DNA from 4 places in the Candidatus Alistipes pullistercoris genome. Region 1 is predicted to be linked to each of the others. Evidence: riboswitches for the same ligand, from Rfam matches in the RefSeq annotation. Region 1 holds a riboswitch; each other region holds the start of a gene.
What was found. Region 1 has a riboswitch for cobalamin ahead of PGR91_RS09080 (ABC transporter substrate-binding protein). Riboswitches for the same ligand answer to the same signal wherever they lie in the genome.

Region 1 (4,275 bases):
ATCGGACTGGAAACCGCGTCGATCCCGATGGCTACGTTGGTCGCTTTCGATAAGTTCAAACGCGAATCGGCCGAAGCCGGAGCCAAATACATCCTGAACGCCGTCTTTGCATCGGGGCTGTCGCTGTACGGTATGTCGCTGATCTACGGTACGACCGGAACGCTCTATTTCGACGACATCCCGGCCGCCGTGAACGGTTCGCCGTTGCAGATCATGGCTTTCCTGTTCTTCGTCGTGGGGCTGTTCTTCAAAATTTCGCTCGTGCCGTTCCACCAGTGGACGCCCGACGTTTACCAGGGCGCTCCGACGACCGTTACCTCTTACCTGTCGGTCATTTCGAAAGGGGCTGCCGTGTTTGTGCTGATGACGATCCTGATGAAGGTGTTCTCTCCGATCGCAGCCCAGTGGCAGGGCGTGCTCTACGGCGTAATCATCGCGACGATCACGATCGCCAACTTGTTCGCGATTCGACAGCGCAATATCAAACGTTTCCTGGCTTATTCGTCGATTTCGCAGGCCGGTTACATCGTGCTGGGAGTGATCAGCGCATCGGCTCTCGGTATGACTTCGCTGGTTTATTACATATTGGTTTACATGGTGTCCAACTTGGCCGCTTTCGGCGTGATTTCGGCGATTGAGAACCGCTCCGGCAAGGTGACGATCGACGATTACAACGGATTGTACGCAACGAATCCGAAACTGGTGCTGGTGATGACGCTGGCGATGTTCTCGCTGGCCGGGATTCCGCCGTTCGCCGGATTTTTCAGCAAGTTCTTCATCTTCGCAGCCGCCGCCCAGCAAGGGTATTACATCCTTGTGTTGATCGCGCTGATCAATACGATTATTTCGCTGTACTATTATCTGCTCGTGGTCAAGGCCATGTTCATCAACAAGAACGAGGCGCCGATCGCCGCGTTCCGCAGCGACGGGTACATGCGTGCCAGTCTGGTGGCTTGTAGCATGGGTATCCTGCTGTTGGGAGTCCTGAGCGTGGTGTACGATCGGATCTCGTTGCTGAGCTACGGAATGTAGCGTGGGATCGAATCCTATAAAAGCCGGTGAAACTCGCCGGCTTTTTCGTTTGTGTACAAAATGTGCAAAAAAAATTACCGGAAACCGTCGGGAACGTTTGATTGTTCGTAAAAACGCTTTACCTTTGCTTCCAGTTGAATCAAGGTGGCCCGACCGCAGCGACGCGGAATGGCCGTAATAGGGAATCCGGTGCGAAACGTCGTTTCAATCCCGGAGCTGTACCCGCAGCTGTAAGCCTCGGAAAATGTCCGGCGATTCTGAAAGTCACTGTCGTAAGGATGGGAAGACTGCCGGATGTGAGGCGAGCCAGAAGACCTGCCTCGATTCGTTTGAAACATTTGTGCTTCGGGTAAAAAGCGGAATGGGTTGATTCTTTGCGGGGGTCGGACGGGAGTTGTCCGGGTTCGCGTTTTTTCTTCCTCTTTTATTTTATTTCGGAGCAGCCGGACGAATATTACGGAAAAACGGTTTTACAGGATCGACGCCCTGCGAACGACGTTTTTTACGAATATGATAAGTAGTTTTCCCCCTGAGTGACGGATGAGGATCTGAATAAGGTGCTCATCTGTCCTTGTTTCGGTTTGTAGGGGATCGGTAATTTGCGTAACTTTGTAAGTTCAACCGGAAAATATGGGTATTCCGATGAGATTGATTCGATCGTTTTTTCTTTTTTTGTCCGTCATACTGCTGGGAGCGGGGTGCGGATCGGGCCGGAAATCCGGCGAAGGCGCCGGCGAAGCGTTCCGGATAGAATATGCCCGGCATTATCGGGTCGAGCATTTCCGGGATTATACGCTCGTCGACGTGCTCAGTCCGTGGGACAGCCTCCGGTTGCTGCGTCGTTATGTGCTCGTCGACCGCGAGAGGCCGCTGCCGGTTGGACTTCCGGAAGGAAATATCGTACGGACGCCGTTGCAGCGGGTCGTGGTTTATTCGGCCGTGCACTGCGGTATGCTGGACGAACTGGGGGTGGGCGACCGGATCGTAGGGGTTTGCGAGCCCCGTTATATCGACCTGGATTTTATTCGCGACGGGGTGGCCCGGGGTGCTATTGCCGACCTGGGCGAGGCTTCGTCGCCGGATGTCGAAAAGGTGATCGACCTGGCGCCCGACATCATCATCGCTTCGCCGTTCAAGAACGTCGGTTACGGACGGATCGAAAAAACGGCGATTCCGATCATGGAATGCGTCGATTATATGGAGGTTACGCCGCTCGGAAGGGCCGAATGGATGCGTTTCATGGCGTTGTTTTTCGACAGAGGACAGCGGGCCGATTCGCTATTCCGGCAGACGGCGGCGGCATACGATTCGCTGTGCAGGATGACGGATACGGTGGGCGTGCGTCCGACCGTACTGTCCGAGAAAAAATACGGATCGGCATGGTATGTTCCCGGGGGCCGCAGTTACATTGCCAACTTGTACCGCGATGCCGGGGCCGATTACATCTGGGCCGACGACCCGAGTACCGGTTCGGTGCCGTTGGCGTTCGAGACGGTGTTCGAAAAGGGACAGGGAGCCGATTTCTGGCTTATTAAATACAATGCGCCGCAGGAACTGACCTATGCGGAACTGCAGACGGAGTACGAACCTTACCGGCATTTCGACGCTTTTAAAAACCGGAATATTTTCGTCTGCAATACCGGGAAAACGCCTTATTACGAAGAAATGCCGATGCATCCCGACCGGGTGCTGGGCGACCTGATCGAGATTTTTCATCCGGGGACGATACCCGGATACCGGTTGCGGTATTTTAACAGGATGCGGCAGTGAGTATTTCGGTGCGGTATATCGTTGCGGCGGCTTGCTGTGTCGCGGTGCTGTTTGCGGCCAGCCTGTTCCTGGGGTCGGTGCCGATTCCGTTGCGGGCGGTGCTCGGCATCCTGACGGGCGGGGAGGCCGGACAGGCTTCGTGGTCGTTTATCGTGCTCGAATCGAGGTTGCCGCAGGCCGTGACCGCGCTGTTGGCCGGTGCGGCGCTGGCTACTTCCGGACTGATGTTGCAAACCGTGTTCAACAATCCGTTGGCCGGCCCGTCGATTCTCGGGATCGATACGGGGGCGAGTCTCGGCGTGGCGTTGGTGATGCTGATGCTGGGAGGGACGGTCGGCGGTACGGGCGGTTTCATGCTCAGCGGTTATATGGCCGTCGTATCGGGCGCATTCGTCGGAGCGACGGCGGTGTTGTGCATCATCATCTTTTTTTCGACGCTCGTGCGCAGCAACGTGATGTTGCTGATTATCGGGATTATGGTCGGTTACCTGGCCTCGTCGATGATCTCGCTGTTGAATTTTTTCGCGACGTCGGACGGCGTGTATTCGTACATGCTGTGGGGGATGGGCGATTTTTCGGGCGTTTCGTTGCGGCAGATGCCGCTGTTCGCGCTGCTGATCGGGGCGGGACTGTTCGTCGCGCTACTGCTGATGAAGCCACTGAACGCATTACTGCTCGGCGAACGCTATGCCGAGAATCTCGGGGTGCGCGTACAGCGCGTGCGGATCTTGCTGTTGATCTGTACGGGGGTGTTGACGGCCGTTTCGACGGCGTTTTGCGGGCCGATTGCCTTTATCGGGTTGTCCGTACCGCATTTGGCGCGGTTGATGACCGGTTCGGCCGATCACCGGCTGTTGCTGCCGGCGGTGATGCTGACCGGTTCCTGCGTCGCGCTGCTGTGCAACCTGATCAGCCTGCTGCCCGGCGCATCGGGCGTGATTCCGCTGAACGCGATCACTCCGCTGGTCGGCGCTCCGGTGGTTATTTATGTGATCGTGAACCAGAAACGGATACAATATTTCAACTGATGGAGCGTCGTTGCGTGATAACCGGAGAGCGCCTCTCGATCGGCTACCGCCTCGGCGGGCGCGGCGTCCGGCGTGTGCACGAGGGTCTGTCGTTTTCGCTGCGTGCCGGCGAGTTGACCTGCCTGCTCGGCCCGAACGGCGCCGGTAAATCGACGTTGCTGAAGACGCTCGGCGGCGGGCGGACGCTGTTGGACGGCGAGCTCCGCTTGTGCGGCGAGCCGTTCGGGAAGTATTCCGAGACCCGTCGTTCGCGGTTGGTCGGCGTGGTATTGACCGATAAGGTGTATGCCGGGGGACTGAGGGTGCATCAGTTGGTCGCTCTCGGTCGGTATCCCTATACGGGTTTTTTCGGAAATCTCGGCGCGGAGGACCGGCGGGTCGTCGATTGGGCGATGGAAGCGGTCGGAATAGCAGGCAAAGCCGGAAGCTACGTAGCCGAACTGTC
Region 2 (4,275 bases), on a different contig from region 1:
GCTGTGCCACGGGATATAGGGGATTTGGCCGCCGTACCATTCGCTCGTCCGGTCGGTGACGTCCTGGGCTTTCTGGTAAGTGTAATTCAGCCGGGCGTTGAAGGTTACCGGACCGAACAGCCAGTTGGTCTGCACGGTCGTTTCGATCCCTCGTATTTCCACGCGACCGAGGTTGATCATCGTCCACTGGAACTGGTTGCTGGTGGGCATGGCGACGATCTTGTCGTCCACTTCGTTGTAGTAGGCGTCCGCCTGGAAGTCGATCCGCCGCAGGACGCCGTCGAAATTTTTCGCATAGGTGACGCCGATGTTGTATTGGGTGGTGTATTCCGGGTTCAGGTATTTGTTGCCGATGAACGTGTAGTACAGGTCGTTCAGCGTAGGCATCCGGAAAATCCGTTTGTAGAATGCGCGGAAACTCAGCTCCGGCCGACTCCACGGTTTGTACCAGACTACGAAGGTGGGCGTGAATTCGCTTTTGTCGCCGGCGCTTCCCCCGACGGCTTTCGTCCGGTCGTGGACATAAGTGTGCAGCAGGCTTGCCTGCACTTTGACCCGGGAAAATTCGAACGAGGTCGCCGCGGCCGTCAGTACCGAATAGCGCTGCGGATAGACGAAATCGACCAAGTCGGCGTCCAGCGTGTTCCATTGGAAATCGGCGGCGAGGTTGGCTTTCCACCATTTGAAAAACGTAAATTCGTTGGCTGCCGAGAAATACGTCTCCTGCTGGTAGTAGTGGTTGTTGACATACATCGTGCTCTCGTCGAGGCGCGGATCGGACAGGTAGTGCAGGTAATCGTAGGCGTACTTGCCGTTCAGCAACAGACTGTAAAACGGACTGAAGGTTTTCCGGAAAGAACCCTGTACGAAAAAGTTGTCGTCCCACTGCCGGTCTTCGTGCCGGAACCGTCCGGGTTCCTGTCGCACCGAAGCGCCCGGGTAGCCCCGTTCCGAGTTGTAAAAGTAGACTTTCGCTTTCCATTCGCCGTTGCGTACCAGGCCGAAAAGGCCGCCTTCGGCCCGTAGGGCGCGCACGTCGCCGTTGCGGCGCACTTCAGTCGTGTCGTATCCGTTTTTTTTCGTGTAGCTGAACTTGTAGCGGCCCGTGGTGTACAGGTATTCGACGTTGAACGAACTGCTGAGCCGGTCGTTGAACCGGTGTTCCCACAGGATCGACGGGTTGGCCGTGCCGAAAGAGCCGGTTTTCATCGACACGCCGAAATGGTTGTTTTTTCCGTCTCGGTCGAAACGGGGCGTTCGCGTCTGCATGTAAATCGAACCGGCCGATGCGAAATCTTTAGCCGGCTGGAATACCGCGCTTTTCTGCCCGTTGTACAGCGAAATGGATTCCATGTTGTCCAGCGAAAAGCGTCCCAGGTCGATCTGCCCGTTCTGTGCGTTGCCGAGTTGGATGCCGTCGAAGAAAACGCCGACGTGCTGGGTGCCCATGCTACGGATATTGATGGTTTTGAGTCCTCCGATTCCGCCGTAATCCTTGATCTGCACCCCGGAAAAATAGCGTACCGCATCGGCGACCGACAGGGCGTTGAGTCGCTGCAGTTCTTTGCCGGAGAGTTCCTGGGCGGGGATAATCCGGGACGGTTGGTTCTGTCCGTATACGGTCACCTCGTCGATGCTGTAATGGCGTAGGCTGTCCGGATACGCTTTGCGTGTCAGGCTGTCGGAGCCGTTCTGCGAATAAAGCGCCGCCGGTGTCAGGCAACACATAAACAGGAAGAGATAAATGGGAGGAATACGTTCCATGCCGCTCGTTGATCGTTAAAAAATCCAATTCGGTTTTACAGCGGGCGGCATCGTGCGCAAATAGGTCAGCCGGAAATTCCGTCGATTTTCGTCTGTTCACCGCAGACTGTAAAATCCGTAAAGCAAAGGTAGGTCTTCTGACTCGTTTCCGTTTCGGCGCCTTCCCGACTCGATGTCAGTGGCCAAGAGTGTCGAAACATTTTATTCCTTTCGGAACTGAAACTTACAGCAGCGGGGACTGTTGCCGATTCGCACGGCATTCCCTTTTAATTCCCTGATCGCGGTCGAAAGCGCGATGCGGAAACCTTTGCACGGCAAAGATAGTTTTTTTTCGGGACGATGCGGCCTAATAATGAAAATAATGTGCGTTCCGGTGGGCATACTGCCTGGGTTGTTTTTCAGAAAAATACGTCCGCGATGGAAAATATATCCCGGAAAGTGTTACCTTTGGACCGGACCTACAGGAAAGAGAGTGACCGGGTTCGAAACGTGGTGTACAGACCTTTTACAATATAACCTATGCAAAATATGTTTAGTTTCAATTTGATAAAGAATACCGTTTCCTCTACGGTTGTCGTATCGCCCGTTCCCCAGAGAAATAACAGCATTGATATAGCAAGAGGCATTTGTATGTTTCTCGTGATGCTCTATCACTCGGAATGTTATTTTCCTACGAGCATACATATCCAACCATTTTTTGCACCGTTTTTTCTAACAACTTTTTTCTTTATAACAGGAAGATATATCGTCAAAGAGACTGCGCCGCTCTCTTTTCTTCGGAAATTAAAACGAATATTTGCCACTCTGGTTTGGCCTTATTTGATATTTACAACCCTTATTTGGCTACCGAAAGCATTTGCCCACGGAAATGACGTGACAATAAAAAGCATGTTATATGATGTTCTGGGAGGAACAGCGTCTTGGTTTGTTGCAGCCCTTATTGTCTGCGAAATTCTTTTCTACATTTTTTACAAACTCTTTCGAAATGAATACATCCTGTTGATTTGCGGGCTCAGTCTCTTAATTTTGGGCACTTATCTGAAACGTGTGGATCCTGCACCTTCTTTCTGGTATTATAAAGAAGCTTTCGTCAATCTGATATTTGTTTGTTTGGGATATATTTGGAGCCTGCACTACAACGTGATTCAGAAAACTTTGTCGGGTAAATACAGCCTGTTGGCCTTTACTTCGCTTTATATAGCCTTGTTTGCAATTTTTCGATACACGCCCGTTTCAGAATACGATGGAATTATGATCGATAGTTTTAAATCGTTGGTTTTGTCAGGGAGCGGGATTGTGTTTATCTTAAAATTGTCGGAATTTATCCGCAATCAACCTGTTCTTGAATATATCGGTCGGAACTCAATATTGTATTATTTTCTAAATGGAGGCGTGATTTTGATTCTGTCAAAAATACTGAATAAAATAAACATTCCTCATTATTACGTGATCGATTTCTTAATTGCGGTTATTGCAACTGCTGTCATTACCGTGCTTGTTTGGATTATTAATCGATATCTCCCGTTTTTCAAGCGGTTTCCCTGGGAGAACAATCGGTCGCTCCACTTTGCAAAGAAAGGATAAGTGGAAATATTATTAATATAAAAGATTTAGTCCAAAAATTTTCGATAATCAGAATTGTTGATTAACTTTGCACCCGCAATAGGAGAGTTGCCGGAGTGGTCGATCGGGGCAGACTCGAAATCTGTTGAACCGCTTATGTGGTTCCTGGGGTTCGAATCCCTAACTCTCCGCAAACAAGGCTGATTGTCAGCGAATTACAAGGATAGCACCCAGATTTACACCCTAAAATGTAAGTTTGGGTGTTTTCTTTTTTCTCCGTTAAGGACACAAATGAGGGGTCATAGGGCCGTCTCTGCGATTGCGTATGCGAAAATACTATTATACCCCCTGCGGCTTGCAGCCGCAGGGGGTACAACGGAAACGGATGCCCGGCCGCTCCGCTCTCTTGTTATTCTCGAACGGGGCGGACGTCGAAACTCTCGCCGCGCAAGCGTGTATCACTCAACGGCGAAGCACGATCTTTATTCCAGGCCAAGGAATACGGTACTATACGGATGGCCACGTAATATATTACGACGGATATACATACGGTTACTGGACGGGACAAGCGACTGCGACCCATTCTGGGCGTCAGTTCATGATAAGCAAAAATGGAATCAGCCCGAGCCCTTCAAGTGGGAAAAGCTGGGGCTTCTCCGTCCGGCCCGTGAAAGAATAGCCGCTCTGCGGCAGGGCTATCCGTTTTCGTTGTACCCCCTGCGGCTGCAAGCCGCAGGGGGTATAATAGTATTTTCGCATACGCAATCGCAGGGATGACCCTATGACCCTTGCGGGGTGGAAACGGCTCGTCATACGAAAATCAATCCAATAACTTATAAATTATCAATCCGATACGATCCATTCCACAGGAAAGGGGGTTGTTCTTATGTGAAGCGTGCGCAACACGTAATTAGTCACGGAGTACAACAACCCGAAAAACAGAAACTG
Region 3 (4,275 bases), on a different contig from region 1:
TTGTATCGCTTGCCGTTGTCGGAACGGACGATCTCCATGTTGTACGACTGTCCATTGAAGATGACGGAACAAACCCCGTTGTCGGCAATCACGATATCAACGTCGTACATCTGCCCGTCTACAGCGATGCGTACCTGATTCCCTTCTTTTTCGACGAGTTGCACTTCGGCGACCCGTTCTCCGATATGTATTTCCATACGTTTCGTTTTAAATTCCCATTACGCCTTTGCGTTTGCCGAATTCGCGCCAACGGTTCAGCGTGCCGGTGTCCGCCGCCGCGGGTGAACTTCCTCCGCCTTCCTGTTGCATGACCAAATAGTCGATCTGTGCGGCGATCAGCACCAGGTCTTCGACCAGTCTGTCATCCGCTCCGGCCGGGAAAGGTTCCCGTAAGTAGCGGTGTATGATCTTTTCGTTTTTTTCGAGAAACGCCGTGTCGTAGCCGCCCCGGACGAAGTCGGGCGTATGCATGATGGCGTTCAGGTAAGAGATGTTGGTTTTGATGCCTGTAACTTTGTATTCGTCCAGTGCCGCGCGCATACGCTGGACGGCGTATTCGCGCGTAGTCGCCCGGACGATCAGTTTGGAGATCATCGGATCGTAGTAGACAGGAATTTCGTAACCCTCGTAAATGTAACTGTCGATGCGGATTCCGAGCCCGTTGGGTTCGGTAACCTGTTTGACGAGTCCCGGCGAAGGCATGAAGCCGTTGTCCGCATCCTCGGCGCAAATCCTGCACTCGATGGAGTGCCCCCGCTGGACGATGTCCGTTTGTCGCAGGTGCAGCGGGCGGCCCGAGGCGATGTAGATTTGTTCTTTGACCAGGTTGAGGCCCAGCACTTCTTCAGTTACGGGATGTTCGACCTGGAGTCGGGTGTTCATTTCGAGGAAATAGAAGTTGCGGTTTTTGTCCACGAGAAATTCGATCGTTCCCGCCCCGACGTAACCGACTGCCCGGGCCGCCGCCGCCGCGGTCTTTCCCATTTCCTGTCGCAGTTCGTCGGTCAGGAACGGCGACGGACTCTCTTCCACGATTTTCTGGTGGCGGCGCTGTACCGAACACTCCCGGTCGTACAGATGGACGATATTCCCGTGCGCGTCCCCCAGTATCTGGAATTCGATGTGGTGCGGTTCCTCGATGTATTTTTCGATGTAGACTGTTTCGTCCCCGAACGACGACAGAGCTTCCGATTTAGCGGCGGCGTACGCCTCGCCGATTTCGCTTTCCGACCGGATCAGGCGCATACCCTTGCCGCCGCCGCCGGAAGCCGCTTTCAGAATGACCGGCAAGCCGATTTCTCGGCAGATCCGTTCCGCTTCAGTGGCCGATTCGAGTTGGCGCTGGATGCCGGGCACCACGGGCACGCCGGCTTCCGTCATCGACCGGCGGGCCGAGATCTTGTCGCCCATCCGTTCGATCGTCTCCGCACGCGGGCCGATGAACGTGATTCCCGCCACTTCGCATTTTCGTGCGAATCCGGCGTTTTCCGATAGGAAACCGTATCCCGGATGGACGGCGTCCGCACCGCATTTCAGAGCTGTTTCGATGATTTTATCGACGTCGAGGTAACTTTCTTTCGACGGAGCCGGGCCGATGGGATACGCTTCGTCGGCCAGCATGACGTGTTTCGACATGCGGTCGGCTTCGGAGAAAAGAGCTACCGAACGGATTCCCATTTCGCGACAGGAACGGATGATTCTGACGGCGATTTCTCCTCGGTTGGCTATAACGATTTTTTCGATCATTCGCTATATGATTTAGGTTTTACAATAGGAGCATACCGGGGATTGATCCCTGTCGAGTAGAAGGTCTCCCTGAGTATGCGAAGGCAGTCGTTGCATAGGCAATCGTCGTAATTATCCGCTATGAACCGACGCTGGGCGTCATCCAGAGCCACGCCCGCGCAGAGGCAATCCATAACAGCATCGAGGGAACATGCAAAACGTGTTCCGCAACGAGGACAAACTTTTTCCATCGTTATCACACACCGCAAACGGTCTGCATTCAGCAGAACGATCCGGATTAAAAAAAATGATTAAACTTTCCACGTTTTAACATCCAACCCTCGGGACGGTAAAACATCACCTGAACCGGCAGGTCTTCTGACTGACTCCCGTCCTGATGCCTTCCCGACGTTATCGTTTGCCGCCAGTGGCCATTCAGATCGTTTCAGGACGTTGTTCGGAGTTTCACAGCAGCGGGACTGTCCGGGATTCGCACCCGGTTCCCTTTTATCGCCTTTCTCTGAGTGCAAAAAGGCGAACCGATTCGCCGTCAAAGTTAAAACATTTATTTCATTACTTCCAACTGTTTCGTTGTAATTTCGTTCTTTTTATTTTGTAAATATTTTGTATTTAGTTGTTTGTGTGTTGCAGTCAACTACGGATGTCGCTGGGTAAAGACGATGAAAGAACGATTTTCCGGTTTGGGCGAGAGAGCCGTCCTGATTATAACTTACATTTCCTGAGAGAGAGCCTTTCGGCATTTTTCATCGATTCCGGCCGGCACGAATCCGCGCGTGAAACGTAAAATGCTTTTTCCCTGCGGATCGTATCCGGTTTGCCGGGCGGTCGTTTTCCGGAATTACTACCAGATCTGTTTCTCGTCCCGGTCGACCGTAAATATTCGATTTCCTTGTCCGGGCTGAGATACAGTAAGAGAAAGAGGGCCTTGTTCGGTATGTCGTGGAAAGTCAGTTTGATATCCCGGGCCTTTTGCCTGCCCAGCGAAATCCATCCATTCTTGTCTTTCCTGTAGAACAGCTCGTCGGTATCTCCGATTCTGATGTTGTTGTCATTCCGGCCTACTCCGGAGCCATTCGAGACTGCGCGCGCGGGGCTACAAGAAGGAAACAGCAATTAGCATTAGTCGCCGACTCGTTCCCGCATTTTTATTTTTATTGCGGAGACGAGTCCCGACGGTATTTTCACGGGTTTGTCTGCGATCTCCGCCGCCAGAGCCTGCGCCCTGTCCGGCCGGTTCGTGCTGTCGTATACGTTCACCAGTTCGTACAGCGGCATGAATCGTCCGGGGCACATTCGCGACGCCAGCAGGTAACAGGCTTCCGCCCGGCGGAAATCGCGCCGCTTTTTGTGGGCATCGGCTTTCAACATCTGCACGTCGTAGTCGTTCAGCATTTTTTCGCAGGCCGTCGCCGCTTCGAGGCTTTTGTCCGCTTCGCCCGCATCATTCAATTCCGCTGCGTAATTGTAGAGGAAATAAGCGTTTTTATCCAAAAACGGGTACAGTCGCTCGTATTCCGGCAGCGGCGGGCGATCGGACGATGCGGTTTTCTGCACGCGGTGCCATCGGTTTTCGTAATACATTTCTTTCGCTGCAAATCCCAGCAGCGCGGCGGACGACAGCGCGGCGAGGATTCCGGAAGCCCGCCGCGCGCGGAACCGTTCGCAACTTCGGCGCGACTGGGCCGTCAGGCCGCCTGCCGCGAGTGCGACGATCGACCCGGTGAACGGATACGAGAGCAGGTATGAAAAACAGCAAAGCGCCGCCGCGGCCGACAGTGCCGTCGCGAGCGTGTGCGATTCGTCGTTCGGGTTTTTCCGATAAGCCCGGATCAGGCTTGCGATCCACAGCGCCGTCAGCAGCAGGGCGACGGCTCCGAATTCTGCGGTCAACAGCAGAAACTCGTTGAACGGGTGTTTTACGTTGTCGGCCAGCGGAGCGAATCCGCTTTCGGGATTCCGTTCGAAATAACGCGCCTGCCGGAGCATGTACCCGGCTTCGAAACACCGGTATCCGTGTCCGGTCAGCGGTTTTTCGCGGATCATCTCCCAGGTGCATCGGCCGATGAGCAGCCGTCCGTCGGCCGACTCTTTTTTTATGAAATACAATCCAGCCGCGACGGAAACGGCCGTTGCTGCCAGTACGATTTTCTTCCAGGCCGTCGTGCGTCTAAGGAAGTCGCTGCGCCGCCTTACGGCGTACAGAAGACCGGTCGCTGCGACGGCCAGTATTCCGGTGCGGGAACCGGACAAGACGATCGCCCCGACGACGATTGCACAGACGACGCCGACCGCATACCGCATCCGGCGTCGGCCGGATAAGGCGAAATACAGGATGAAAGGGACGCTCAGCGCCAGCATCGAGGCGTAACCCGCCGGGTTATCGAAATTTCCGACTACCCGGAACGTTTTTCCGGCCGGCAGCAGCCCTGCGTACTGCGCGATGCCGTACAGGGCCAGGAGCAGTGCGGATGCCGCAACCGCTGCCGACAGCGGTTCGAACGACCGGTTCCGGACTACGCGGCCGGCCAG
Region 4 (4,275 bases), on a different contig from region 1:
CAAGGATACCTCGATTCGCGGGACAATCATTTAACAAATAAATAACACAATAGAAGATGAAAAAGATCAGAGCAGCCATCGTCGGATATGGCAACATTGGAAAATACGTCCTCGAGGCGTTGCAGGCGGCCGAAGACTTCGAAATCGCCGGTATCATTCGCCGCGACGCCGCGAACGTGCCCGAAGAACTGAAAAACTATACGGTAGCCACCGAAATCGAATCGCTCGGCAAAGTCGACGTGGCGATCCTCTGCACACCGAGCCGCAGCGTACAGAGCTTCGCGCTGAAATTGCTCGAGAAAGGGATCAACACGGTGGACAGTTTCGACATCCATACGCAGGTCGCCGAACAGCACGCGACGCTCGGCAAGGCGGCCGCGCAGCACGGCGCCGTTTCGATCATGTCGGCCGGCTGGGACCCGGGCAGCGACTCGGTGGTGCGCGCTCTGCTCGAAGCCTGCGCCCCGAAAGGGATTACTTACACGAACTTCGGCCCCGGCATGAGCATGGGTCACACCGTAGCCGTCAAGGCGATCGACGGGGTTAAAGCCGCGTTGTCGATGACGATTCCGACCGGGACGGGCATTCACCGGAGGATGGTTTACATCGAGCTGAAAGAGGGCTACGATTTCGACAAGGTGGCCGACGCGATCAAAAAAGACGCCTATTTCGTACACGACGAGACGCACGTGATGCGGGTGCAGAGCGTGGACGCGCTGCTGGACATGGGACATGGCGTCAACCTGACGCGCAAGGGCGTTTCGGGCAAAACGCAGAACCAACTGTTCGAATTCAATATGAAGATCAACAATCCGGCGCTTACGGCCCAGATACTGGTCTCCTCGGCGCGGGCTTCTATGTTGCAGAAACCGGGATGCTACACGCTGATCGAAATCCCGATGATCGACCTGCTTCCCGGAGACCGGACGGAACTGATCCGGCATCTGGTATAACAGGATTAAAAACAGCAAACGAACGATATGTTACTTCCGATTTATATTTACGGTTCGGCGGTTTTGCGCAAAGAATCCGAAGACATCGCCAAAGATTATCCGGAACTGGACAAATTTCTCGAAAACCTGTGGGAAACCATGTACGAAGCCGACGGAGTCGGACTGGCCGCCCCGCAGGTGGGCCGCAACATCCGGATCTTCGTGGTCGACGCTTCGGTGAACGCCGACAAGGATCCGAGCCTGGCCGGTTTTAAAAAAGCCTTTATCAACGCGCACATCTACGAACGCTCCGGCGACGCCGTTCCGTTCGACGAAGGATGTTTGAGCCTGCCGGGAATCAACGAACGGGTCGAAAGGCCGTCGCGGATCAGGATCCGCTACGCGGACGAAAATTTCGTCGAGCACGACGAGGAGTTCGAAGGTTTCGCGGCGCGGGTCATCCAGCACGAGTACGACCACCTGGACGGCAAACTGTTCATCGACCACGTGTCGCCGCTGCGCCGAACTCTGCTGAAAAGCAAACTGGCCGCGATGACCAAAGGGAAATACAAAGCGCACTATCCCTGCAAACTGGTGAAAAAATAGTTTCCGCCCGTTTCCGGGATCTCTTTCAGGGCCGTTCGCCGTTTCGGGCGAGCGGCCTTTTTGCATACCGTCTTTCCTCGTCGCTTTCGGCGATGACAGCCAACCGTTTAATCGAATAGGTTTATAAGTTGTTGATAAGTATTCCGCCGAAAATGTTTTCCGTCGAAACGATTCGCTATGTTTGTGAAAACATTCGGTTCTCGATGCCGGGCGTCTCGCCCGGCAGGAGATCAAAAGGGAATCCCGTGAAAGTCGGGAACTATCCCCGTAGCTGTAAGTTCCTGCCAAAGGCCGCGCAAACCCGAATGCCACTGTCGGTTTACCCGATGGGAAGGCGCGCGACCCGGAACAAGTCAGAAGACCTGCCGGATGAATTGCATTGTAGCTTTCGGGTGAAGAGCGATCGAATGTCGGGGCCCTCCGTACGCGGCCCGATATCTTTTATCCTCCCGGAGTTACCATTTTATCTTATTGTTTAACTGTTTAAAATTCAAACAAGATGAATGGACAGACTCATTTACGGCAAATCGTAAAACGGACGGGCGAGATCGCCCCGTTCAGTCCGGAGAAAATCGAACAGGCGATCTTCAAGGCCATGCGGGCCTCCGGTGTGCCGAACCGCAAAGAAGCCCGCCGGCTGTGCAGCGAAGTGGTGGCCTCGCTCGAAAAAAACAGCGCCGAACAGACGCCGCACGTCGAACAGGTGCAGGACGCCGTCGAACAGGCGCTGTACCGTCGCGGCGATTTCGCGCTGCTGAAAAACTACATGCTCTACCGTCGGCAGCACGAACAGCTCCGCGAATCGAAAGAGCTGTTTTCGAACCTCGACGTGATGGACGACTACCTGTCGCAGGACGACTGGCGGGTCAAGGAAAGCGCCAATTCGGCCTACTCGCTGCAAGGCCTCAACCAGCACATTTCGACGATGATTACTTCGCAGTACTGGCTCGGCCGGCTCTATTCCGAAGAGGTCGCCGACGCGCACAAAAGCGGAGCTATGCACATCCACGACTTGGGCTTCCTGAGCGTCTACTGCGTCGGCTGGGATCTGAAAGACCTATTGACGACCGGGTTCAAAGGAGTCGAAGGCAAAGCGCAGAGCGCGCCGGCCCGGCACCTGCGGACAGCGCTCGGACAGATCGTCAACTTCTTCTACACGATGCAGGGCGAAGCGGCCGGCGCGCAGGCCTTCTCGAATTTCGACACCTTCCTCGCGCCCTACGTCCGCTACGACGGGCTCGACTACGCGCAGGTCAAACAGTGCTTGCAGGAATTCCTGTTCAACCTGAACGTTCCGACGCGGGTCGGTTTCCAGACTCCGTTCACGAACATCACGATGGATCTGACCGTCCCCGACTTCCTGAAAAACGAGCCGGTGGTTTGCGGCGGCGAAGTAAAAGAGGAGACCTACGGCGATTTTCAGCCCGAAATGACGCTGCTCAACAAGGCCTTCGCCGAGGTGATGTACGAAGGGGACGCGGCGGGCAGCCTGTTCTCGTTCCCGATCCCGACCTACAACATCACGCCCGATTTCGATTGGGAAAATCCCGATTACGACGGCATCTGGCAGATGACCGCCAAGTACGGCATCCCCTACTTCTCGAACTTCGTCAACTCGGACATGAAACCCGACGACGTGCGCAGCATGTGCTGCCGGCTGCGGCTCGACAAACGGGAACTAATCAAGCGCGGCGGCGGACTGTTCGCGTCGAACCCGCTGACCGGGTCGGTCGGCGTCGTGACGATCAACCTGCCGCGACTCGGCTACGAATCGGGGTCCGAGAAGTCGTTTTTCGAACGGCTGCGCCACCTGATGGAGCTGGCCCGCGAAAGCCTCGAAACCAAACGCAAGGTCATCGAGCGCTACACCGAAAAGGGACTCTATCCCTATTCGAAATTCTACCTGCGCCACATCCACGACCGTTTCGGCTGCTATTGGAAAAACCACTTCTCGACGATCGGCATCAACGGGATGAACGAATGCTGTCTGAACTTCCTCGGCGTCGGAATCGCCACCGAAGAGGGCGCGGCATTCGCCCAAAAAACGATGCGCTTCATGCGGGACGCGCTGGCCGTATTCCAGGAGGAAACCGGCAATATCTACAACCTCGAAGCCACTCCGGCCGAAAGCACCGCCTACCGGTTCGCGATGCTCGATACCAAGCGTTATCCGGATATCATCACGGCGAACCAAGCCGACCGACTACTGAAAGGCGCCAAGCCTTACTACACCAATTCGACCCACCTGCCGGTAAACTTTACCGACGACCTGTACGAAGCGCTCGAAATGCAGGATCCGCTACAAGCGTTGTACACCGGGGGAACGGTGTTCCACGTCTTCACCGGCGAAAGCGCCGTATCGCCCGCAGCCGCCCGAGACATGGTGCGCCGCGTGACCGGCCGGTTCCGGCTGCCCTACATCACGCTGTCGCCGTCGTTCAGCATCTGTCCTTCGCACGGCTACCTGTCCGGCGAACATTTCATCTGTCCCAAATGCGGCGGCAAGGCGGAAGTATACAGCCGTATCGTCGGATACATGCGCCCGGTAAGCCAGTGGAACGACGGGAAACGGGAGGAGTTCGCCGACCGCAAGCTGTTCGACCACCGGATCGTCCACGAAACAGCGATCTGACATGCGAATCGGAGGTTTTGTCAAACAGAGTCTGATCGATTGGGAGGGAGTACTTTCGGCCGTCGTATTCACCAAAGGATGCAATTTCCGGTGCGACTACTGCCA

Region 2: another riboswitch for cobalamin. It lies ahead of PGR91_RS09500 (TonB-dependent receptor); the one in region 1 lies ahead of PGR91_RS09080 (ABC transporter substrate-binding protein).
Region 3: another riboswitch for cobalamin. It lies ahead of PGR91_RS08140 (cysteine-rich CWC family protein); the one in region 1 lies ahead of PGR91_RS09080 (ABC transporter substrate-binding protein).
Region 4: another riboswitch for cobalamin. It lies ahead of PGR91_RS11525 (ribonucleoside triphosphate reductase); the one in region 1 lies ahead of PGR91_RS09080 (ABC transporter substrate-binding protein).

Annotation. Positions count from the first base shown of each region.
Region 1 covers NZ_JAQDED010000005.1:199,590-203,864, forward strand. Annotated here, with positions in the region: gene PGR91_RS09075 (NADH-quinone oxidoreductase subunit N) at 1-1,032, shown strand, start outside; cobalamin riboswitch at 1,158-1,370, shown strand; gene PGR91_RS09080 (ABC transporter substrate-binding protein) at 1,684-2,802, shown strand; gene PGR91_RS09085 (iron ABC transporter permease) at 2,799-3,830, shown strand; gene PGR91_RS09090 (ABC transporter ATP-binding protein) at 3,830-4,275, shown strand, end outside.
Region 2 covers NZ_JAQDED010000006.1:9,541-13,815, reverse strand. Annotated here, with positions in the region: gene PGR91_RS09500 (TonB-dependent receptor) at 1-1,728, opposite strand, end outside; cobalamin riboswitch at 1,874-2,088, opposite strand; gene PGR91_RS09495 (acyltransferase family protein) at 2,293-3,348, shown strand; tRNA gene PGR91_RS09490 (tRNA-Ser) at 3,430-3,518, shown strand.
Region 3 covers NZ_JAQDED010000004.1:281,474-285,748, forward strand. Annotated here, with positions in the region: gene PGR91_RS08130 (acetyl-CoA carboxylase biotin carboxyl carrier protein subunit) at 1-197, opposite strand, end outside; gene accC (acetyl-CoA carboxylase biotin carboxylase subunit) at 208-1,746, opposite strand; gene PGR91_RS08140 (cysteine-rich CWC family protein) at 1,743-1,976, opposite strand; cobalamin riboswitch at 2,076-2,284, opposite strand; gene PGR91_RS08145 (O-antigen ligase family protein) at 2,866-4,275, opposite strand, start outside.
Region 4 covers NZ_JAQDED010000009.1:82,404-86,678, forward strand. Annotated here, with positions in the region: gene ruvX (Holliday junction resolvase RuvX) at 1-45, shown strand, start outside; gene PGR91_RS11515 (diaminopimelate dehydrogenase) at 57-953, shown strand; gene def (peptide deformylase) at 981-1,538, shown strand; cobalamin riboswitch at 1,716-1,923, shown strand; gene PGR91_RS11525 (ribonucleoside triphosphate reductase) at 2,038-4,170, shown strand; gene PGR91_RS11530 (anaerobic ribonucleoside-triphosphate reductase activating protein) at 4,172-4,275, shown strand, end outside.